3 regions of the Paenibacillus sp. FSL H8-0317 genome follow, and region 1 is predicted to be linked to each of the others. Evidence: riboswitches for the same ligand, from Rfam matches in the RefSeq annotation. Region 1 holds a riboswitch; each other region holds the start of a gene.
The links. Region 1 has a riboswitch for S-adenosylmethionine ahead of metA (homoserine O-succinyltransferase). Riboswitches for the same ligand answer to the same signal wherever they lie in the genome.
Positions count from the first base shown of each region.

Region 1 (8,072 bases):
AACTGACCCCTTCGGTGCGTAACAAGATTGAGAATGATCTGGACATGCTTCATCTGTCCCGCAAACTGGCAGAGATTCATTGTGCTGTTCCGGTTGCCTGTGCGCTGGATATCTGTGAATTGCGTCTTGATCCGGATATGGTGATGGACAAGTTTGAACAACTTGAGATGAAGAGCCTTGGCTCTTGGATGGGAGTGGCAATAGGGTGAGCAACATGCAGAACGTACGAACAGGCAAAAAGTGGTGGACAGGGGCTATGGCCCTCGTCCTGGCCTTGCCCGTAATTCTTTCGGGAGCAGTAAGTGCACCACAGACAGTGGAGGCCAAAGCAGCAATTAGCACCAAAGTACAGAAAGTAAAAGCAGCAGGACGTAATTTTACCGTACAGACCGTTTCGATTCCAAAGGGAACACCGGTTACCGTGGGACTCGCGAAGAAGCAAGTTGGCCAGACGGCAACATTGCCATCGATTGTGAAAGCCTATGGTGCGCAAGCAGCCATTAACGGAGCATTTTTTGAAGCATATAACGGAGCACCAGATCCATACGGTATGTTAATAGCAAATGGTAAGGTCATACATATTGGAAGATACGGAACATCCATCGGATTTAAGGAAGACGGCTCAGCGATCATGGATTCACTTCAGGTGAGTTTGACAGGTAAAGTAACGGATACAAAAGGTAAATCACGCAGTTGGTATGCCACCTTTATTAATCGAACACCTTCAGCGAACGCGAGCATAACAATGCTGTATACGCCTGAACGAGGTGCCACAGTCGGGTTCAAAGGTGGCACTGCGGTTGTCATGGAGAAAGGTATCGTGACCAAAAAAGTGCCCAATACAAATGTAGCGATTCCTAAGAATGGCTCGGTACTGGTCTTTACAGGCAACCAAAAGTCTTCTTCGGATCGTTTCACCGTTGGTTCAACCGTAGAAATGAATTATAAGTATACGAACGCAGCAGGCAAAGAGATCCCTTGGCAAGATGTAGTGACTGCTGTTGGGGCAGGACCACGTCTGGTAAAAGACGGTAAGGTAGCTGTCAATCCGACGAGCGAAGGTTTCAAGGATGCCAAGATTCTTAATGCTTCCGGAGCCAGAAGTGGTATTGCGATTATGGCGGACGGTTCTGTTATGCTGGCTACCGTTTCCGGAGCAACAATCAAGGAGTGGGCAGCGGTGATGCAGAAGCTTGGTGCCAAACAGGCCATGAATCTGGATGGCGGTGCTTCCTCGGGTATGTATGCCGGGGGCAAAATGCTGACTTCTCCAGGCCGGCTCTTGAGTAATACACTGGTATTTGGCGGCTCTGTGCGTTAAAAGAAAGTGATTATTGGGAGGTATGACGCAAATGACACTCACATCTGATCGAAAGCCAGGGGAGGGTAATACAGCTGTTCTGGCCATTAATGTAGGGTTGCCGCAGCCGCTCCCTGGGCAGAAGCGTGAAGTGCTGAGCGGCATTGTGAAACATCCTGTATCCGACGCGGTTTTCCTGTCATTCACTGGAATGACAGGGGACGCGCAGGCGGATCTGGTGCATCATGGCGGCCCTGACAAAGCCGTTTGTGTATACGATTACAGTCGTTATACGGTGCTGGAACAGCTGATGGATCGCAAGCTGAACTGGGGAGCTTGTGGAGAAAATCTGACAGTTGAAGGCTGTGCCGAAGAAGATGTCCGGATTGGTGATGTGTACGAGTTGGGCGAAGCCACAGTACAGGTCAGTCAGCCCAGACAACCTTGCTTCAAACTGGGTGCGAGGTATGACTATAAGGAGTTGCCTGTTTATTTTCAGGAGAGTGGACATACCGGCTTTTACTTTCGTGTACTGCAAGAAGGGGAGGTTCGGCCTTCATCGATATTTCGACGAATCAGCACCGATCCTTCATCCATGACGGTTCTTGAAGCCAATCGAATTATGCATCAGGGGAAAGAAGATATGGAAGATATTCAGGCGTTACTGGCCATACCTGCGCTGTCAGACAGCTGGAGGCAGACGTTAATGAAACGGTTGTCCAAGCTGGAGAACAAGTAGCAGGGTAATTATTGTGTCATCAAGTAAAGTAATCCGAATTCCTTTTTAAACTAACTTGGGAGTGTGACTAACATGACGATCTTAGGCGCAATTGAAGCAGGCGGAACCAAATTTGTATGTGGTATTGGCACAGAGAACGGAGAAGTTCTGGAACGCGTAAGTTTTCCAACAACAACACCGGAAGAGACAATGGCTCAAGTGATTTCATTTTTTGAAGGCAAAGGCATTGAAGCTCTGGGTGTAGGTTCATTCGGTCCGATTGATCCGATTGAAGGAAGCCCAACATATGGCTATATCACAACAACACCAAAACCACATTGGGGACAGTATAACGTGATTGGCAAGCTCAAGGAGCATTTTGATGTACCGATGACATTTGATACGGATGTGAATGGTGCAGCACTTGGAGAAGCAACCTGGGGCGCTGCACAAGGTCTTGAGAGCTGTCTGTATATCACTGTGGGTACAGGCATTGGTGCTGGCGCTGTGGTTGGCGGTAAAATGGTCCATGGATTGTCACATCCTGAGATGGGACATATCATTGTACGCAGACATCCGGAGGATACATACGAAGGTTTCTGTCCGTATCATGGTGACTGCCTCGAAGGTCTTGCAGCAGGACCAGCCATTAACAAACGTTGGGAGCAACCGGCTTATGAACTGCCTGCAGATCATAAAGCTTGGGAGATCGAAGCGCATTACCTGGCACACGCACTGATGAACTATGTCCTGATTCTCTCTCCGCAGAAAATCGTCATGGGTGGCGGAGTAATGAAGCAGGAGCATTTGTTCCCGATGGTGCGTAGCAAACTGCAGGAGTTGCTGGCAGGGTACGTTCAGCATCCGGCGCTTCAATCCGACATTGACCAGTATGTTGTTTCACCAGGACTTGGAGACAATGCGGGTCTGTGTGGTTCACTGGCGCTTGCCAAGTTGGCATTGAATAAATAGGTTATTAAGGGATTGACGAATTTTACCATTGTGGTATGATATGGGCAACAGCATAGTACGGTTAATGAGGAAGCACCTCTCTTGCATGGATTTTGCAGGAGGGGTGTTTTTTTGTGCTGCCTGTAGGTAGTATAACTAACCCGTATAGGCTGAAATGTTAAAGGGAGGGAACAGAAAATGGAAGTCATTTTCATGAACAGATTGTCCAAAATGTCAGATCAGAATGCAGAGTATGCACAGCTATGGATTGGGGAAGAGGAAGATAGTTGGCAGCTGGGATGGAGTCGCTACGAGGAAGGAGAGCGTGAGGACAGCATCTGGTATGAAGGGACTTCTTGGGAGGAGCTGCTTCATATTTACCGTCTTCAGCTTGCCATACAGATGAGTGAGGGGTACCGACCGCAGTTGCAGGGGTTATTTCATGAGAATGATGATCTGAAGTCACGCAGTTATGGTGGTCAGCGGCTCCATTGCTACAGTGAACTATACGGCAATGAGCAGTTATATACGGATCTGTGCACATGGCGCAGGAAGAGAGCTGTTTCTGACCGGAAGGCACCGTATTTTGTTGCAACAAATCGTCTGCTGCGTTTGATCAGTGCCTTTGTTCCGCAATCGCTGGATGAACTGATGCAACTGCCGGGCGTAGGAGAGAGCAAAGCGACTGAGTATGGTACGGAATGGATGGAGATTACAAGCGGGTTGGAGCGTTCAACGACATTCCCGCTGGACTGGGTATATACGGCGCTGAAGGAAGAAGAGTATGAGAGTTGGTTATACAAGCAGAGAGAGCAGAAGTACAAGCAGGAACTGGATAAGTTCACCACGCGCAAGCAGGTGCTTGAAGGCATGAAGGAAGGATATACGTTAGAAGAGATTGTTAATCGATCCGGATTATCCCGACGCGAATTGATTGAGCTGTTGGAGACACTGGATCTCGAAGGTTATGACACCGATTGTCTTCTTGATGTGGAGCTGGCAGTGATGCCAGAGAACGAACAAGAGGCCGTATGGAGTGCGTATGAGGAGCTGGGAGATACGTTCCTGAAGCCAGTATTACATAAGGTGTATGGAGGAGAGAAACCCGATGGAGGAAGTCTGGAGCAGGTCTATGAAAGACTGCGCATGATTCGAATCCGCTTTCGTCGGCACGCAGAGACAGAGAAGAATGCTGGTTAATGATCAGAAATGAAAAAAGACGAGGCGTTTCTCCCGGAGGAGCGCTTCGTCTTTGTTATTTCATATGAGTTCATACCCAGTCTTTCTTGCGGAAAATGAAGAACATGCTCAGGCCCAGGGTAACCATCAGGCCAATCACAACAAAATAGCTGTATTTCCAGTTAAGCTCTGGCATATTCGTAAAGTTCATGCCGTATATACCCGTAATGACCGTCAGCGGCATGAAGACCGTGGTAATAGCGGTAAATACACGCATGATCTCATTCGCCCGGTTCGCAATACTGGATTGGTAGGCTTCTCGCAAGTTGCCCATCAGGTCGCGATAAGTCTCAAAGGTTTCAGATATTTTTACAGCATTCTCATAGATGTCACTGAAATATTTTTGCAGTTGATCATCGATGAGACGCAGATCTTTTTTGTTCAGGGTGTTAATGACCTCTTTCTGAGGTCCAAGCACTTTTTTCAGCCACAGAATCTCACTGCGCAGCCCGATAATCTCATTTAGATGTGACTTTTTGGTGTGCATCAGAATGTCTTCCTCAAGCTTCTCGATCCGTGCTTCGATTCGGTCACCTACGGTGAAATAATTATCAACAATCAAGTCAACCAGCAAATACAGCAGACGATCCGGTGTACTGATTTCCTGTTCCCACAGGATTGGTTTCAGTGTGCGCAATTCGCTGACCTTTTGCTTGGTAACACTAATAATGAAATGTCTGCCGAGAAACAGGTTGACCGCACGTAGAAATATCTCTTCATCATCGAAACGGATGCTATTAATCACAATAAAATAATGGTTCTCATAAATTTCAATCTTCGGACGTTGTTCTTCGTCACTAAGACAGTCTTCCACAGCCAGATCATGCATTAAGAACAGCGGCTGAAGTACCGCCAAATCGTCTACGTCTGCATCAATCCAGTAAAATCCTTCCGCTGGTGGAGTCAGCGCCTGCTGAATGTCGTCCACCGGAATAAATACACCGTTGTTTACCAACCGGATTTTCATCGTTAATCTACTCCTTCTGCACCCGCCAACTTGGCGGATATTATCATTATGGGCGCAAAAAGAACAAATCAGCCGGTCGGCAGCGGAGCCTGGAGATCAGGGCTGCGTTCACTATATAATCAAACGGAAGTCACGTCCCGCTGCCGGCATGCTGATGTCAATTCTCTATGCAGTTTGTCGGAATTCGGCTGCCAGTCAGGCCTCGGGTCGCCATCCATTTAATATGTCACCTCTCACATAAGGGTTTATAACACCTTGTTTAGTATACCGCTGGTACAAGGTGCTTTCAAGCGCAAAAATGTGTCTATTTCGCGCCCTGAGGCAGTGTATGACAATGGATGATGAACGGTTCCGATCTGGGAAGCAGACATCGAACTGCATCTTGACGTGAGGGCATTAATGTAATAAAGTAGACGGTGAACCATATTTAATTACAATCTAATACAGCGAAATCTTATCAAGAGTAGGTGGAGGGACTGGCCCGATGAAACCCGGCAACCGGCGGTATACCGCACGGTGCTAATTCTTGCAGCGACTAAGTGTCAAGTGGCACTGTTGTAACTGAGAGATGAGAGAGGCGCATATCTTTTTTACATATGACCTTTCTCGAAATCCGAGGAAGGTCTTTGTTATATGCCCCGACTTCTCAGCAGTGATTTTCGCTAAGGAACTTGAGGTTGTTTGTAACGTTGGATGAAAGAGCAATTCAATGTTTTTACAAGCTCAAGGCAGTCTATAACTGTATTGATGTGAAGACATCAAGCCAGGGGTGGCTGCATCTATCTATGCACAAGGAGGAGTTAGATTTATATGCCAATCAAAATACCCGATACTCTACCAGCAAAAGAAGTACTTGAAGGAGAGAATATCTTCGTCATGGATGAAACTTCTGCATATCAGCAGGATATTCGTCCACTCCGTATCGCTATATTAAACCTGATGCCCACAAAGGAAACGACCGAAACACAATTGCTTCGTCTGGTGGGAAACACGCCTATTCAGGTGGATGTCGTTCTCGTACATCCCAAATCCCATACGTCGAAGAATACGTCTCAGGAGTATTTGGATCTGTTCTATAAAACCTTTGATGAGATTGAGCACCGCCGTTTCGATGGAATGATCATTACGGGTGCACCGGTGGAACAGATGGATTTCGAAGACGTGAACTATTGGAATGAAATCCAGGAAATCTTCGAATGGACCAAAACCAATGTGACTTCAACCCTCCACATATGCTGGGCTTCCCAGGCGGGTTTATACCATCATTTTGACGTACCCAAGGTTGCACTTGATGAGAAGTGTTTTGGGGTTTTCCCACATACCATCAATAAACCACATGTTCCGTTGTTGCGTGGGTTCGATGAAGTATTCAACGTTCCACATTCCCGTCATACGGAAGTGAGACGCGAAGATATTGAAAAGAATACGAATTTAGAGATTTTGGCTGAATCCGAGGAAGCGGGGATTTTCCTGGTTGCTACCAAAGACGGCAAACAGATTTTTGCCACAGGACATGCCGAGTATGACCCGTTCTCATTAAAATGGGAGTATGACCGGGATGCAGCCAAAGGGTTGGATATCGCATTGCCTAGACATTATTATCCGAATGACGACCCTTCCCGTGTGCCACCGGCTACTTGGCGCGCTCATGCCAACTTATTATTCTCTAACTGGCTCAATTACTATGTGTATCAAGAAACACCTTACGATATTGGCCCGCAAATCTAATCGAGATTACAGGAGGATGCAGCAATGGAAGACAACAACAAGTTGAAAATCGAAAGCCGCTTAGCACAAATTGGGTCCATCAATGAACCGGTAACAGGCGCCATTAACTTTCCGATCTATCAATCCACTGCGTTTCGCCACCCGAAGCTTGGACAAAGCACGGGATTTGATTATATTCGTACGACTAATCCAACCCGTAAAGTATTGGAAGAAGCCGCCGCAGCGCTGGAGTCCGGTGATGCAGGGTTTGCCTGTAGCTCGGGAATGGCCGCGCTGCAAACGATCTTTGCCATGTTTGGTCAAGGGGATCATCTGATTGTATCGCTGGATCTGTATGGTGGAACCTATCGTCTGCTGGAACGTATTCTGTCCCGTTTCGGCGTAACTGCTAGTTATGTGGATACGAATGACCTTGCAGCACTGGAGAAGGTTCGTCAGCCGAATACCAAAGCTGTATTTATTGAGACACCAACCAATCCACTGATGATGATCACCGATGTGGAAGCCGTTGCTTCCTGGGCGAAAGGTTACAACCTGTTGACCATTGTTGACAACACGTTGTTGACTCCATTTTTCCAACGTCCGATTGAACTGGGTGCCGATATCATCATTCATAGCGCTACCAAATATCTGGGCGGACACAATGATGTGCTCGCCGGACTAATTATTACCAAAGGTGAGGCGTTATCTGCAGAGATGGCGTTCCTGCATAATTCCATTGGAGCGGTATTATCTCCAAGTGACTCCTACCAGTTGATGAAAGGTATGAAAACGCTGGCTCTTCGCATGGAGCGTCATGAGCACAATGCACTTACGATTGCTAAATACTTGCTTGAGCACCCAGCGGTGGTTGAAGTGTATCATCCAGGCCTATCCGATCATCCGGGGTATGAGATACAGAACAAACAATCCACGGGTAACACAGGTATCTTCTCTTTCAAAGTGAAGGATGCACGTTATGTTGAACCGTTGCTGCGTCATATCCAACTCATTGCTTTTGCCGAAAGTCTCGGCGGAGTTGAATCACTCATGACTTATCCGGCAGTACAGACTCATGCGGATATTCCGCTTGAAATTCGTGAAGCCGTAGGTGTGGATGATCGTCTGCTCCGGTTCTCCGTAGGCATTGAACATGCGGATGATCTGATTGCAGATCTCGGCAATGCTCT
Region 1 covers NZ_CP150294.1:2,021,493-2,029,564, forward strand. The annotation lists gene MHB43_RS09465 (5'-3' exonuclease H3TH domain-containing protein) at 1-209, shown strand, start outside; gene MHB43_RS09470 (phosphodiester glycosidase family protein) at 215-1,321, shown strand; gene MHB43_RS09475 (MOSC domain-containing protein) at 1,353-2,039, shown strand; gene MHB43_RS09480 (ROK family protein) at 2,112-2,990, shown strand; gene MHB43_RS09485 (HRDC domain-containing protein) at 3,168-4,169, shown strand; gene corA (magnesium/cobalt transporter CorA) at 4,240-5,175, opposite strand; SAM riboswitch class I at 5,627-5,750, shown strand; gene metA (homoserine O-succinyltransferase) at 5,986-6,903, shown strand; gene MHB43_RS09500 (PLP-dependent transferase) at 6,928-8,072, shown strand, end outside.

Region 2 (8,072 bases), 3.3 Mb from region 1:
ACAGCGATGGGAAGCCTAATGGGAATGAAATCGGAAGCCTAACCAGCAATAGTGAATTTGGCTCGTGGTATGTTGTGTTTGAGTACGTGAAAACAGGTCATATCCATGATGACGATCAGAATTTGAGTGCCGAAGAACTATTAAACAGTTATATCCGAGGCACAGAAGAAGATAACAGAGAACTTGATCCTGAATATAGAACGTACATAACGGGGTGGGAAATCGAACCGGCATATGACAGTACCAAACATCAGTTGGTTTACTCCCTTGGTTTCAAGAACGCTGATCAGCAAGCCATGGTCAATTACAATGTAAAGCTCCTGACGCGTGAAGGGTACATTACAGCCATTCTGGTTACAGATACGGCTAACTTTCAACAGAGCCGCCAGGCATTCGAGGAAACTGTCCTTAATCAAATTAGTATCAATGCAGGATATACCTACGAGGAGTACAATGCTTCGACTGACAAAACATCCACCATAGGGCTCAACAGTCTTCTGATGGGCGGGATCGGGTACACGGCTTCCCAGAAATTCAGTGCTCTTCTTTTGCTCAAAAAAGGATGGGCTTTGATCCTGGTTGTCCTTCTTGGGCTAATCGGTTGGATCAGATACAAGATCAAAAGCTCACACGCAGAAGAAGAAACACTCTCTCCCTCCGAGAGGACGTACCTGCAAGAAGCAGATGAGCAGCAGTATGCTGATCAGAATGAATTATCCTATTACCGCCAATCTGGACATCACTCTAGCGCTGATAAACCGGAAAAACTCTGACTTAAGTTGATCCCCACGTCAGCACCCACTTAGGAAACATAAAATAAGCCGTATATCTCTTCTGGAGAGATATACGGCTTATTGTTAATAGCTTCACATCATATCATACATATTGTGAATTATTCAGTTGCAGGTTCAACTGCACCTTTATAACGTTCTTTGATGAATGTTTTCACTTCTTCGGAGTGCAAAGCAGCAGCCAGTTTTTGGATTGCATCTGCATCCTTGTTGTCCTCACGGGAAACGAGGATGTTTGCGTATGGGTTACCTTGCAGATCTTCGATCAGCAAAGCATCATTAGCCGGATTCAGGTTCGCTTCAAGCGCATAGTTAGCGTTGATGAATACCAGATCCGCTTCATCCAATTGACGAGGCATCATGGCTGCATCCAGCTCGATGATATCCAGGTTCTTCGGATTGGCTGTGATATCTTGAATCGTAGATGAAATATTTGTGTTGTCTTTCAGCGTAATAATACCTTCCTTCGCGAGCAGCAACAGTGCACGTCCACCATTGGATGGGTCATTTGGAATTGCTACTTTTGCGCCGTCAGCCAATTCATCCAAAGACTTAATCTTCTTGGAGTAGCCGCCAAAAGGTTCAACATGAACAGGTGTTACAGAAACGAGGTTGAATCCACGTTCTTTATTCTCTGTGTCCAGGTAAGGCTGATGCTGGAAGAAGTTTGCATCCAATTTTTTGTCAGCAAGTTGCTGGTTAGGTTGTACATAGTCATTAAATGTAACGACTTGCAAACGAATACCTTGTGCTTCCAGTTCAGGCTTGATGCTTTCCAGAATCTCTGCATGTGGTGTAGGTGAAGCTCCAACTTTCAATTCAACCGTGCGTGGTGCACCTGCTGAATTGTCTGCGCCGCTATCCGAGTCCTTGTTGTTTCCGCAAGCTGCGAGAACCGCAATCAACATAAGACTAAGTAAAGCAAAAGACCATTTTTTCATGTGTAAAACCCCTTCTCTAATCATTTTTCATGTGGCATCCGCATAAATGCATATCCATCATGTTATCTATGTGTTATTTCCTGGTGAAAAATGTAACCAAGCGATCTCCAGCCATCTGGAGAATTTGCACTAGAATGATCATCGACACTACGGATATAATCATGATTTCATTTTGATAACGGAAGTATCCATAGTTGATTGCCAGTGTTCCCAGACCTCCACCGCCAACCATGCCCGCCATCGCCGTATAGGAGACGAGCGTAACAATGGTGATCGTTATACCAGCAAGCAGTCCAGGCAGTGCCTCAGGCAGTAACACCCGTCTTACAATCTGTCCGGTCGATGCACCCATCGACTGTGCCGCTTCAATGACACCCCGATCAACTTCTCGCAACGTTGTCTCCACCAATCGAGCAAAGTAAGGAGCTGCTGAAATAACTAAAGGTGGTATAACACCTAACACTCCTGTAGCTGTACCAACGAGTATACGAGTGAATGGAATAAGAGCAACAATCAATATGATAAATGGGACTGAGCGCAAAATATTCACAATCAGGGATAGTATAGTGTACACTGCCCGTGACTTAATCGAAGCAGATCGGGCTGTCATGAACAGCAGTACTCCGAGCGGTAAACCTAAGATAACGGTAAACAAGCCTGATACACCCAAAATTTGCAGTGTCTCTATGGAAGCTTTACCAACCTCTTCCCAACGTACGGTTGAAAAATCCATCTAACGAAGCACCTCCACATCAAGTCCCTCAGCGGTTAATTCTAATATCGTCCGATCAATCGCATTTGAATCACCCTCGAACCGAACGGTCAGCTGTCCATAAGGAACCTGTTTAATCGTAGAGATCGTTCCTTGCAGGATGGCAAAATCCACTCCCGTTTTACGTACCGTTCTGGACAAAATCGCTTCATATGTTTTGTTACCCAGAAAAGATATCTTCACAAGTTTGGAAGCAACACCTGCCTGCAATTCAACGCCTGCATTCGCCAGAGCGGTCTCTTCCAGAGCAAGTCCAGCTTCTTGGTCACGCATCATGAAGTCCCGCGTAATCGCATGTTGCGGCTTCAGGAACACGTCTGTTACAGGTCCCTGTTCCACAATGCCACCTTGATGAATGACAGCCACCTTGTCACAGATGTTCTGAATGACATGCATCTCATGTGTAATCAGTACAATCGTAAGGTTGTACTTTTCATTAATGTCGAGTAGTAACTTCAGGATTGAATTTGTCGTCTGCGGATCAAGTGCTGAAGTAGCCTCATCACAGAGAAGTACATTCGGATCACTTGCTAGTGCTCTCGCAATCCCTACACGTTGTTTCTGACCACCCGATAATTGAGCCGGATATTTGCTGCTATGGTGCTCCAGACCAACCAGTGCCAGCATTTCCTTCACTTTGCGATCAATGGCTTCCTTGGGTGTATTCACAAGCTTTAGTGGAAAAGCTACATTGTCATATACCGTTGCCGAGGATAACAGATTAAAGTGTTGAAAAATCATCCCAATTTTGCGTCTCTGTTGCTGTAATTCGGTTTTGCTCAGTTCAGTCAGGTTGATTCCGTCAACCCATACTTCACCCTCCGTAGGCCGTTCCAGCAAATTAATACAGCGAATCAATGTGCTTTTGCCCGCTCCGGAATGGCCAATCACTCCGTAGATTTCGCCCTTTTGTATGCTCAAATTCAGCTTGGACAACGCTGTTGTAGATTTTGCCCCTTTGCCGTACGTTTTCGTTAAACCTTTTAATTCAATCAATCGCACTTGCCCCTTTCCAACCACCTACATGTATCTTTACCCGATCTAAAGGAAAACTCCCCTTAAAGTACAAAAAAAGAGCCCTTTGCAGATACAAAGAGGGCTCTTTACGTGAAAGAATATACCTTCTCATCTGCCAAAATCGTGTCTCGCACCATTTTGTAGGAATTAGCACCTAACATCTATAACGAATGATACATGTATCATGTCGTTACAAATCGGTTGCCGGGCTTCATCGGGCCTGTCCCTCCGCCGCTCTCGATAAGAAATATGTTGTTGTAGGATTTTATAAGTTCATGTAGTTTATGCTTTATAATGTGAACGTAACTTTTGAAATATCAGTTCAATCTTTGTCACTGTAACATTCTAATTGAAACTCAGTATATTCCAAGTATTCCGATTTGTCAAAGGGAATTATTTCTTTTCCATATTTTGTTGATATAACTATAAGAGGCTGTTAACGTTTCACAGACCATATCCACGCCCTGACGCATTTCCTGCACATGCTGATTCAGATCCTCCAATTTCACTTTACCTTGCAGGGTCTGATGTAACTGCCACAGGTCATCATGCATTTCAGAGTTCATGTAGTGAATTTCCATATTACGTCGTTTGCGCAGCTTGCTCATCGGTTCACGATAAGAGTCCTTGATCTGTATTAATTGCAACGCAAGATCATGATGCTCCCTCGCATAATCGAACTGCCTTAACACCGTAAAATAAGAAAAATGCGCTTTGGTATTGGAAGTATTCAGCTGGAATATTTCATTTAATACCGTGCCTACTTTATCCAGAATGGCAAAGCAGCGGATAAAGCCATCTTTGTAGAAATACACATACCGGGCATACTCGGCTTTTTCAGTCGGCGTCATATCGTCCGTTGAACCTGCAACGACCTTTTTGCGAAAATGAGCAGCAGCGAAACAGCTTTGCTCCAGTTCATCCAGTGAGGAGATGAGTCCCTGCGTCCACACATACAGCTTCCGATAGTCATGCGTGGGATCATGGTCCACATGCATTTGTCGTTGAAATAGCTCAAGCGTATGCGCCATTGCGTCCATCGCTGCCTTCAATTTACCTTCGTTTATACGTGGCTTTTCCCCCAACAACGTTCGCAGCATATCTAACCTCCTCTTTTCCAAATCAACAAGAATTCATCACCGTAAACGTAACACATCATCCATTCCGTGTAATTGCTGCTTGCCATAGGTTGCCCTGATCCCCCTGACATCAAACAAAGTCCACCTGTCCAATGATGTACATCACTGGATGGTGAACTTTCATGTTTAGCCCACAAGAATGGAGCTATATCTTAGAATCGATTAACCGGGCGATGCAGCTTGTACACCAGGAAACTCATATACGTTAAGACTCCGAACAATAGGGCGATATCCAGCATATGAGCAAGAGCTACGAACATGTATACTTCCGGACGGTTCATTGTCACCATCATGAAAATACCAATGACTACTTGCATCAGAATAAGAACAACGGATACCACACCAAGAGTACGCATTTCCTTGTTGTCCGGATGATTACGGTAAGCGAAGTGACCCAGGATTGCGATAACAATCACGAGCGACGCAGCTGCTGCACGGTGAGCAAAAGCAACCGCTACCCCACCTGAAAGCTCAGGAATAATCTGCCCGTTACAGAGCGGAAATCCGGAACATCCGCCGGCAGAATCCGTGTGGCTCACAAATGCACCCGTGTATACCACGAGATATGTGTAAATGGTGGAGAACCAGACCAGATTCCTGAATTTTTTAGTGACCCGAGGGTATTTGTTCAGGCGCTCCAATCCACCATCTTTGGCCTCCTGCCTTATGCCCAGCGCCATCATTAGGGAACTGGCAAAAGCAATCAGTGCAAAGCCGAAATGCAGTGCCATGACTGCTGAAGATTGGGAGAAGACGACGGCAAAAGCCCCCATGATTCCCTGGACGATAACAAATACCAGAGTTAAGAAAGAAAACAATTGCAGGTCACGGCGTGACTTGCCGAATCGCAGAAAAGCCACAAACGAGGCAATGGACAACAGTCCAGCCAGTGCACTTACAGCGCGATGGGAATATTCAATGAGTGAAGCCACAGTATGTGCGGGAACGAGTTTTCCGTTACATAAAGGCCATTCCGTTCCGCAGCCAAGGCCCGATTCCGTTTTGGTTACAATGCCTCCACCAAAAGTGGCCAGAAACATGACAAGACAGGTTAATACGGTTAACCATTTAAACAAAGTTAAGTGTTTCAATTTTTTCTCACCCGCTGTTGGTTTAAGATGGCGAAGAATATTCTCCGCTTGTTTCGGTACTTTGACACTTATTTCACAACTAAATTCATTATACCGGATAAAATGTTCATTGACGTCGCGCTTTGTGACAAAATGTTAACGTCTGGTGAAATAATGACCCGCAGGTCATTGGGGATATGTACAGAAACGTTTCTTACATAGAACATGTCGAACACATAAACGCCATTTCCCTATTTCAAGAGAAATGGCGTTCTTTTTATTATACCCTTTTACGACATGAACCTGTCATACTTTTATATAAGTTCAATTAAACATTTACACAATAACGGAGAGGACAGAAATAACCAGAAGAAGCGAAGCGTTCGCCTTTATCCCCAGATTTCCCCCTTTATAAAAGGGATCAAAGAAATCTGGGGATAACAGCGATCGGAAGGTTATTCTGTCATCGGAGTGTCTATGTAAATTTATCAAACTTATATAACATTATTTATGGATCGTGTTGTACACCTCAACTGCGCGATCCAGGAACTGCTCAATCTCTTCTCTCGACTTGCGCAGCTTGTTCACATACCGTACCAGTTCGCGGCCATCTGTATACGCCACAAAGCTTGGAATGCCAAGAATATTCTGTTCTTCACTAACGGTTCCAACCTGATCCACGTCGACTTCAATCAAAGTCAGCTCACGTGCATATTTCTCTTCAACCTCAGGCATAAACGGATCGATGTATTTGCAGTCACCACACCAGTCTGCCTTGAATACGGCAATCGTCAAACGTGGGGATTGGATGGCTACATCAAAAGCCGGTTTGGAAGTAATCTGTTCCATTCGGTTCATCTCCCTTTCTGTACCTTGTCTTACCCTAAGTGAAGCAAATTGGCGAGTGGAAGTCAAATAATCAGCGCATACTTAGAATAACCACATGGTCTGTGAAATTAAACCCAGAACATAACGAAAGGATGTCACATCATGACTTCCACCAGAACCGATTCTTCCAGCGAACAACATCACGGGTCCCTCCTGCAGATGGTTCGTTCAATTCCGGGTGCTGCCCGGGAAATATGGCGTGGCAAACAGGCTGCATGGCAAGCTTCAGCACAGCTGCGTCACCCCTTGCGTGACATCGAGTGGGATACCGATACGGCAGCTGCCTTACAGTCTGAGGTGGAGCGTTTGTTACCTGGCAGCAGCAAATCTTTTGCACGCACGGACCAGGTTCAAAGCGCACTCGTCTGTGAAGAAAATTGCATCATTCTGGAAGAGATTAAGACACTGACCCAGGAGCACAATCGGAGTAATATCACCCGCACGGCAGCCTATCTGGAATGTTATGAGCAATATCCCGAACTGCATTGGGCACTGCTGGCCCATATGGTCTCTCGCAACGGCGGATATCACATGACAGATCTTCAGAGTGACTTGATGCATAATCTGCAGAATCAAAGCGATCGCGAGCGTATGTATCGGCTGCTGGAGCGATGCAATGCACTCATTTTCCAGGATGCATATCCCCAGCTTCTGCTGTATATGAACAGCCGTCGCATCGGACGAAGCTGTTTCCATCTCTTGTCGCACTTTCACGTATCGGCGTTTATGACGCCGTTTTGGGAACGCTTTTGGCTGGAACGATGCAGTTCACTGCTAAGTGTGGCATTAATTATTAATGAGCAGAACTATATCGAGAGCCGAGTCGTGCAGCATCCTTATTTTCAAAAAGAAGTACTTTCCAAACCCGCATTCCATCTGCATAATCTGGCGGGTCTGAATCATATCGTCTTTCCTCTTGGACGGGGAGCAGGACTCGCAGGACGCGTCATTGAACATTTTGGCAAGTTGGATGAGCGAATCATGTTTGGCAAAGGCCTATATGCTCTGTTGTTTGGTATGGAACAGGTACACACCCAAGTGTTGGAGTTCGCACGTTTGGTTCCCCATCGTGGTTCGCGCGCTGAATATTGGCCTGGCCTGTTTACCAATCGTGAAGACGAGGCAGGTGAACATACATTATACGCTCAGGCATTACTGGATGAGGAATGGCTACCCGAAGGGCAACGATTATATAGTCCGGAACTGCTCTCCGTATGGGGAGACACGCCTTATGAACCGATCACCAGACAGGACTGGCTTCAGACTCGGGATTGTCTCGGTTATCTGACGGCACCGCGGCGTCCATGGCTATTCGAGATGAGTCACGAACACCGGTATGGCATGCTGAAAACAGCACTGGCTCATGATGCTAAAGCCATCACACACTAATCTAAAGATCATATAGAGCAGGCAAAGACGGATGATGTGAACACCGATGTACCGCTAGTCCTCGC
Region 2 covers NZ_CP150294.1:6,004,437-6,012,508, forward strand. The annotation lists gene MHB43_RS26885 (DUF2167 domain-containing protein) at 1-773, shown strand, start outside; gene MHB43_RS26890 (MetQ/NlpA family ABC transporter substrate-binding protein) at 893-1,732, opposite strand; gene MHB43_RS26895 (methionine ABC transporter permease) at 1,806-2,465, opposite strand; gene MHB43_RS26900 (methionine ABC transporter ATP-binding protein) at 2,466-3,500, opposite strand; SAM riboswitch class I at 3,627-3,768, opposite strand; gene MHB43_RS26905 (Cthe_2314 family HEPN domain-containing protein) at 3,905-4,621, opposite strand; gene MHB43_RS26910 (heme A synthase) at 4,813-5,751, opposite strand; gene MHB43_RS26915 (thioredoxin family protein) at 6,235-6,579, opposite strand; gene MHB43_RS26920 (DUF2515 family protein) at 6,721-8,007, shown strand.
Region 2: linked by a shared signal. The riboswitch ahead of MHB43_RS26900 (methionine ABC transporter ATP-binding protein) and the one ahead of metA (homoserine O-succinyltransferase) in region 1 are both predicted to bind S-adenosylmethionine.

Region 3 (8,072 bases), 3.0 Mb from region 1:
TTCTTCCGTACTTGTTCTGGGTTATGTTCTGCTGACCAGTATAACCGGAATTGAACAGACCGCAGCTAAATGGGGGTATGACAATGCCAATATCGCAGCAGTGGTCGTGAACAAAAGTAACGTTCCAAAGACTGAATTAAAACAAACGTTAGAAGAGGATTCAAGGATTAGCAATGCAGGCTGGCAAGGGAACACAACGGGTGTAATTAGCCCGGAGTCTTCGGCAACAGTCAAGGGCCAATCCATCAGCATCAACTTGAATGTACTGGACGGGAGTTATCAAGAACTTGGATTCGAAACGTTAAAAGGGGTTAACCCACAACATGCGAATGAAATTGCCCTTGGTGTAAGTGTAGCCAACACATCAAATAAAGATCTCGGTGATCTTATCGATATCTATATTGAAGGAGAAAAGCGTACATTCCTCATTACAGGAATCTATCAGGCAATCGCCAACATGTCTGTTTCAGGCAGAATCACCATTGATGCTATGAGAAGTGTGAACCCCAGTTATAGTGAATTTGATGTTATCTTCATCAATGTGAACGATATGGCACAAGCGGATAAGGTTGCCTCGGAATTAAATGAGCAATTTAAAGATTTCGCTTCGGTAGTTACTCAGAAGACATTGCTTGATTCCGTTTACGTGGAAGCTGCTAACATCCTGATCTATCCGATGAGCCTCATTGGATTGTTGTTTATTACTGTGACGTTCATCATTATTTTCAGTACCTGTAGAATCAATATTCGTAAAGAAAGCAGAACGTACGGGATATACAAATCGCTGGGAATGACATCCCGCCAAATCAGGTTATCGCTCACCATGGGAATGTTCATACTGTCCTCCGTGGGAGCCATACTGGGTATTTTCGTCGGCGTATATCTGCTACCTCTTCTACTCGAAATGGTCCTTTCCGGTTATGGTATCGTACAACTTCCACTGATCCTGCATTGGGGTGGCATGGTACTGTTCACCTGTCTAACCATCATTGCAGCCAGTCTTGGCTCATGGTTCTCTTCAAGAATCATTCGGGAAGCATCGCCACGTATGCTGGTTATCGAATAATGTAATAAGGATGCCTTAACACAATAAAACAAGCCCTTCCATACCTCTATAGGATGTGGAAGGGCTTGTTATTATGATAAGAACTATTTCCGCCACTTCTTCGCAAGTTCACCAATCTGATGTGGGGTAGTGCGGCAACAACCACCAATAATTTGCGCGCCCGCCGCAACCCACTGCTCAGAAGCATCACTCATACTGCCACATGTACCCTGTCCGCTCCACGTCTTCGTTGCCGCATCGTATACTTCTCCTGAGTTCGGATACACAATAACAGGTTTATCGCTGGTACGGCTCAAAATACCCACTGCTTCCCTCACCACTTCCATCGGAGCACAGTTCAGGCCAATCGCCGCAATCTGCGGCTCAGAGCCAAACTTCTGTGCACATACCTCAAGCGGTGTGCCCTCGCTGATGCTTGTCCCGTCTTTTAAAGAAAAAGATAACCAGGCATACGCATGAGGAAACTCCTTCAGTACATCAACCAGCACCTGTGCTTCCTGCAAGGAAGGAATCGTCTCAAAAGCCAGAATATCTGCACCTGCTTCAAGCAACGCTGCCATACGTGGTCGATGGAAAGCAGCCAACGTCACATCCGACACGCCGTAATGTCCCACATACTCTGAACCATCCGCCAGATAGGCGCCGTACGGCCCAACGGACCCGGCAATAATTGGACGTGGACGAGCACAATCTCCTTCATGATCTACTGTACGATCTGTTATTTGCTCCTCATTCTCCACCGTCTCGGCACGTACCGGAGGAGCTTCTACAAGCTGACCTGTTGAGCTTTCTCTCCCTACTAAATCACTCTGCACTTCCACCCATACGGCATCTCTCGCTTTTGCAGCCAACTCCACCGTCTTGCGGATCAGCTCCAGTGCTGCCTGTTCATCGATTCCTCTCTTGCTGAAGCCATCCACCGTCGCCTGATAACTGGATGTAATTGCACAGTCGGCTCCTGCGCGGAAATAATCCGCATGGACCTGAACGATAACATCCGGATTCTCAAGCAACACACGAGCCGACCAGAGCGGATCATCCAGATTACATCCATGCTGTTCAAGTTCCGTTGCCAACGCTCCATCCAGAATCATGACTGGATGTTCACGCAGGATCTGTTCTATCGGGTTAGTCTGTTGTGCTTGCGTCATGTACTTGTCCTCTTTTCTTATTCACACGTTCTGTCAGATAATAAGCAGCGTAACATAATGCGATAAACGGAACCCCACAATACAGCGCAATTCGCTGTGTCGGGTCAAAGGCAATACCTATGCATGAAGCCAGGCATAATATAAATGAAACAATCGGTACCACCGGATAGAGTGGTGTGCGGTACACCAGATCTTTGACCGCATGGCCTTCACGGATATATTGTCTGCGGAACATGTATTGGGAGGCACTGATGCTCATCCATACTGCAACAACAGCCAGACCTGAAATGGAAACCAGTGTTATATATACGGTACCTGGCGCAATGATGCTGGACAGCAAGGCCAGCGCACCACCTACCATGCTGATCAGAAGTGCATTCAGTGGTACCCCACTTTTGGTCAATTTGGCAAACCACGGAGAGATCGTTCTTTTGTCAGCCAAAGACCAGAGCATCCGTGAAGATGCATACAAGCCCGAATTGGCAGCAGAGAGAATCGCCGTCAGAATAACAAAGTTCATAATGTCTGCTGCATAGGGTACACCCACCCGTTCCATTACCGCTACAAACGGACTTTCCAGTACACTGGCATCCGACATGGGCAGTAAGGCCGACAAGATAATGATCGTTCCGATGAAGAAAATAACTAAACGCCACAGCGTTGTATGAATAGCCTTCGGTATCGTCTTTTCCGGGTTCTCCGTCTCACCGGCAGCAATGCCGATTAATTCGGTGCCTGAGAAGGCAAAGTTTACAGCAAGCATGGTCATCAATATCGCTGTAGCCCCATGAGGGAACCACCCGGATGCGGTAATGTTCGATAGAAACGGCGCTGGTTCAGCATCCGCCATCGGAATGAACCCAAACATGGCTGCGCCACCGATAATAATGAAGATTACGATAGTCACTACTTTTACAGATGAGAACCAGAACTCGGATTCCGCAAATAATTTCACCGTTAAAGCGTTAAACAGAAAGATCATCAGGGCAAAGAGCGCGCTCCATATCCATACGTTCACCGATGGGAACCAGCGCTGCATCAGCAATCCGGCGGCTGTGAATTCGGAGCCAAGCGCAACAGTCCAGGTTAACCAGTATAACCAAGCCACCGTGTAGCCTGTTGCTGGTCCGATATATTTGGCTGCATAACTATGAAATGCTCCCGTCTCTGGCATATGAACAGACAGTTCACCAAGACAGAGCATCACCAGATATACAACGATGGCTCCGATCAGATAGGACAGAATGGTACCCAGTGGTCCCGCTTGCTGAATGGTGTAACCTGAGCTGAGGAATAATCCCGTTCCAATAACTCCTCCGAGAGAGAGCATGACCACATGCCGTGCCTGCATTTTCCGCTGAAAATGCCCTTTGTCGTTGTTGTTCTCCATACCTGCTGCTCCCCTACTTCTTCATCCAGAAAAAACAAAAAAGACCCACTCTGCCTAAAGAGTGCGCCGTTACTGACAAATAAAAACAAACGCTCCTATCTATCAGGCTTTCACCCGCTGGAATTAGCACAGTATCCTTCAGATCTGTTGCTGAGGTTTCTAAGGGCCAGTCCCTCCACCTCTCTGGATAAGAAAATGATTTTTTATAAATATAGCGATCTATCATGAATGTGTCAACATTTAAATCATAAATGAAACACATCGCTATTCGGTGGATGATCCCGGATTGGTAATGCTAATCTTCACATCGTACGTAATTGGCACGGTACTAAAAATGTTATCCCAATCATCTTTGACTTTCTTCCATGTTTTGGGCTCTTTAATACGTAAGCTATCCCGAAAATCCGCAACATCCACTTTGTAGGTATGCTGCAGCTTGTATAACACCTGACGAATCTGTTGTTCCGCCAGTTCAGCAAATTCTTTTTCCAGTTCCCCGCGATAAGCCCCTTTTTCCTCTCTTTCGGGAGCACGCCAATCCTCCATTAACCAGCCTTCGGATTCGGTCTTTACATGGAATGAAATATCATTGCCAACAACCTTGGGAATTACTTTTGTTTTCTTCTTTTTCATTTCATATACAACAGTGAATCCCTCTTTGTTGTAAGTCTTCAAGACGCCTCCTCTTTCCTTAGGCCTGAGCCACGATAAACCTTCCAGATCCGTTTGACTTAGTTCTCCAATAAACTTGGTTGTTTTCCCATCGAATATGCTGCCACCTGAGAACTTGCCCTCTCCATTGGAGTACAGTACATTCTGGAGCAAGAAACTGGAACCAGATTGCATTTGGGCATCTAATTTGGAGAGCAAAACAGGGTCAAGGATTTTGTTGGACAAGTATGAATTACCGGTAATTCCTGTTAGATAAAATGCTGGAATCCGAGAGGGATCATCCGAAGTCAGGACATCCACGGCGCGATGATGACTTATCAGCACCAGACAATTTGGACGAATATCGTTATCCCGAAGTACAAAATCCAGCAGCTGGTCCAGACCATACTTTTTGGCAATATCCTTGGAGACAACGATGACCTTTAGATGATGTCCGATAAGTGGACGGTCTCGCCTTAGTGCAAACTGACGAAAGATTTGCAGCAACGAATCTCCAGTAAGCTGTTCATTGGAATAGGAAGTCTTTCCCGAAGCAGGTGAACCGGATTGTCCGCCCTGTTTACTGTTCGAACCGCCCGTCCCGGGAGCAATCTGCACGGTAGCCGTTATATAATTATTCTTTGGATACTTTCCTCCCTGGGCAGCGATGTCCTTCTCAAATTCTGTTTCTTTCGCGATATCGATCCCGAGACCAACATAGACACTTAGTTCCTCGATCTCCCTACTGCTCCAGCATCCGGATATTACCAGAAGAACGGACAAAGCAAAGGCTACACGTAAAAGCATAAAAATACGAATCATGCTTGCTTGCCTCCCTTTTTGCGAATCAGACTTATTAACAGCAGCAACAGAGGTAAAATGGCAAAAAGAAGCACGGATAGATTGCCCAACATATCACCCAGTGCAAAAGTTTCATCCACGGTTTTCGGCATTAATGCTGTTAGATATATTACTGGCAGAAAGGCGTACATAATGACCTTGATCTTCTTCGTACGAAATAAATCCCGAATGCCCACCGAAGCGCAATAGTGTGTGATCGTGAAACTCGAGAAGATCTGCATAATCCAGATGACCAGTAGCAGGGATTCGAACCGTTCAAAGATCAAACCTTGAATCTCGAAGCTTCTAACCAGATCGAGCGTGGGCCAAGTACGTGTTTTGATGCCGTCGAGTGACAGACTGCCTACAACCATCACAACAGTAATCAGATAAATCATAGTCGATATGATGATGCCCCAGCTCATGGCTACATTGCTCTTTTTGGGATTTTTCATATAAGCAGTCATGACAAACATGACTTCGTACCCCGTGTAAGCCAGCAACGAAGGTTTCAAACCTTTGAGGACTGGCATGATACCCTCTCCGAGTACGGGTCTCAGATTGCCGATCTCAAATAACTGATTACTAAGCAAAATTTCAATCACAAATATAATCAGTGTAATCGGCAAAATAATCTCAAATACACGCACAATAACAGCAAGTCCGCCGGAGATCAAATATATGCCAATCCACATAAACACCATCACAATGGCCCATGTCGGAGTACGCTCTAGCAAATACATGCCTGTCACTTCAGCCATGACCCTGATTTCGAATGCGGCAATCACCATAAAGTACATAATCATGGCGAATCCCAATATGTAAGCAATCCAGCTCCCCGTAATCTCACGGGTGAACTGGAACACTGTTTTCTCCGGAAATCTGCGACACAGGGTAACCAGAATAATTCCGACACCCGTGATAATCAGTCCCGACAGAATGATGGAGATCCAGACATCCGGTGTTCCGACAGCTTTACTCGTCGTTCGGGGGAGGGTCAGGATCCCAGCGCCAAGCATGTAATTAACAATAACTACGACGGCCTGCCTTGTGCTAATATTTCCTTCAGAACCGTTCACTTCATCCCACCTCATACCTCGTGATTTGCTTGATTTATTTTTTGCGGTCTTTATCTATTGGATTAGACATCTCGGGACGCTTCCTCATCATATTTAGCGGAGCACGGATAAAGAAATCCTTCCATTCCCCAAAGTGATAAGGAACGGCCGGTGCAACATAAGGTAGGCCAAAGCTCGAGAGTCTCGCAAGATGGGTACATATAAGGAGAAAGAACATAACCACGCCAAACAATCCGAGTACAGCTGCGCTAAACATGGCAGCAAATCGCAGAATTCGCAGTGTGATGCCGGCACTATAGACAGGGATCGTAAAGGAGGATATGGCGGTAACCGCAACAACGATGACCAGGAATTGGCTTATAATTCCTGCCTGTACGGCTGCCTGGCCGATAATCAGACCTCCAACGATACCTAGCGAGGGTGCAATCGGCTTAGGTAAACGAATGCCAGCCTCCCTCAATATCTCGATCGAAAGTTCCATGATCAGTACTTCGATGATTGAAGGAAACGGCACTCCCGTCCGCGTTTCAATGATCGTCAATACCAGCTTGGTTGGGATAAGTCCCGGATGGAACGAGATAAAAGAGATATAGAGCGCAGGAGCGAGCAAGGCCAGCATGGCGGACATAAAGCGCAGCATTCGCAGGAATGTTCCAGGAATCCATCGTTCATAATAATCCTCGGGAGATTGGAGCAACATGCTAAACGACACTGGCACAATTAAGACAAATGGCGTCCCATCCAATAAAATAGCCACTCGCCCTTCCAGTAAAGCACCCATCACCCGGTCTGGTCTTTCTGTATTCAACACTTGTTGAAACGGACTGAGCGTATTGTCTTCGATGAGCTGTTCAACATACCCAGATTCCAACATGGAATCCATATCCATCTCTTCAATTCGCTTTTGGACTTCCGCCACGAGATTAGGATCAGCAATATCCTGAATATAGGCAACAGCCAAATCTTTCTTGATCCGTGAACCTACTTCATACTTCTGAATAAAGAGGCTCTGATCACTACCATACCGACGTAAAATACCTGTGTTATCACTTAATTGTTCAGTAAAACCAATTCGGGGGCCACGGAGCAACCCCTCTGACACCGGTTCATTCACACCACGTGTTTTGATCTTATGAGCTCCAATTAACAGAGCCCCCGGCAATCCATCGACCAACAGTGCATTTTTGCCAAAAAGCACGCCAACTGCGACCTCTTGGAGGGACTTGGTCTCCTCAACCAGACTGACAGGTAGTAATTGCTCTTGCAGGTAGGCCGACAGTAAATGCGCATTATCCGGATGCAGGAACCCCTCCCGCTTAAGCTCTGGAACGCCTTCCAACATTAACGGTGTAATCAGGTGATCATCGATTAAGTCTTGATCTACCAGGCCTTCGGTATATATGACAGCTGCCCTTGTATTGGTACCTCTAATGGTAAATTCCCGAATGTGAACATCAGCATTTTGACCAAAGCTTTCTCTTACACTGGTCAGATCCGTATTGTACTTGCCGGTTAATTTAATATTGGCATATTGGCCTGTTTCGGTTCCCTGACCCTGACCCGCGGTAGCAGGAGAAATATCTTTCGAGGATATGGAGGGTTTCTCGGAACGAGAGAAGGTTCCACGCTTAATGGCGGCATTGATCCACCGCATGGTTACTGTAATGCCGATCGGTATGATAAGGACCAAGAATGCCTGAATCCATATGGTCCAATCCGGCACGTAGGATACAATTGTTGACCACATGTTCCCACCCCAACATTTCTCTGCATGATGAAGCTGCAGGTATTCCCAAGTATTGTGTCCCCGTTTGATCACAATAATTCCCGTTTTTTTGTGTACTGAACGACAAAAAAAACGGTTCCTGTGTAAGGAACCGCTATTACTATATATT
Region 3 covers NZ_CP150294.1:6,307,823-6,315,894, forward strand. The annotation lists gene MHB43_RS28270 (FtsX-like permease family protein) at 1-1,066, shown strand, start outside; gene mmuM (homocysteine S-methyltransferase) at 1,150-2,217, opposite strand; gene mmuP (S-methylmethionine permease) at 2,195-3,607, opposite strand; SAM riboswitch class I at 3,700-3,801, opposite strand; gene MHB43_RS28285 (Ger(x)C family spore germination protein) at 3,872-5,080, opposite strand; gene MHB43_RS28290 (GerAB/ArcD/ProY family transporter) at 5,077-6,177, opposite strand; gene MHB43_RS28295 (spore germination protein) at 6,212-7,924, opposite strand.
Region 3: linked by a shared signal. The riboswitch ahead of mmuP (S-methylmethionine permease) and the one ahead of metA (homoserine O-succinyltransferase) in region 1 are both predicted to bind S-adenosylmethionine.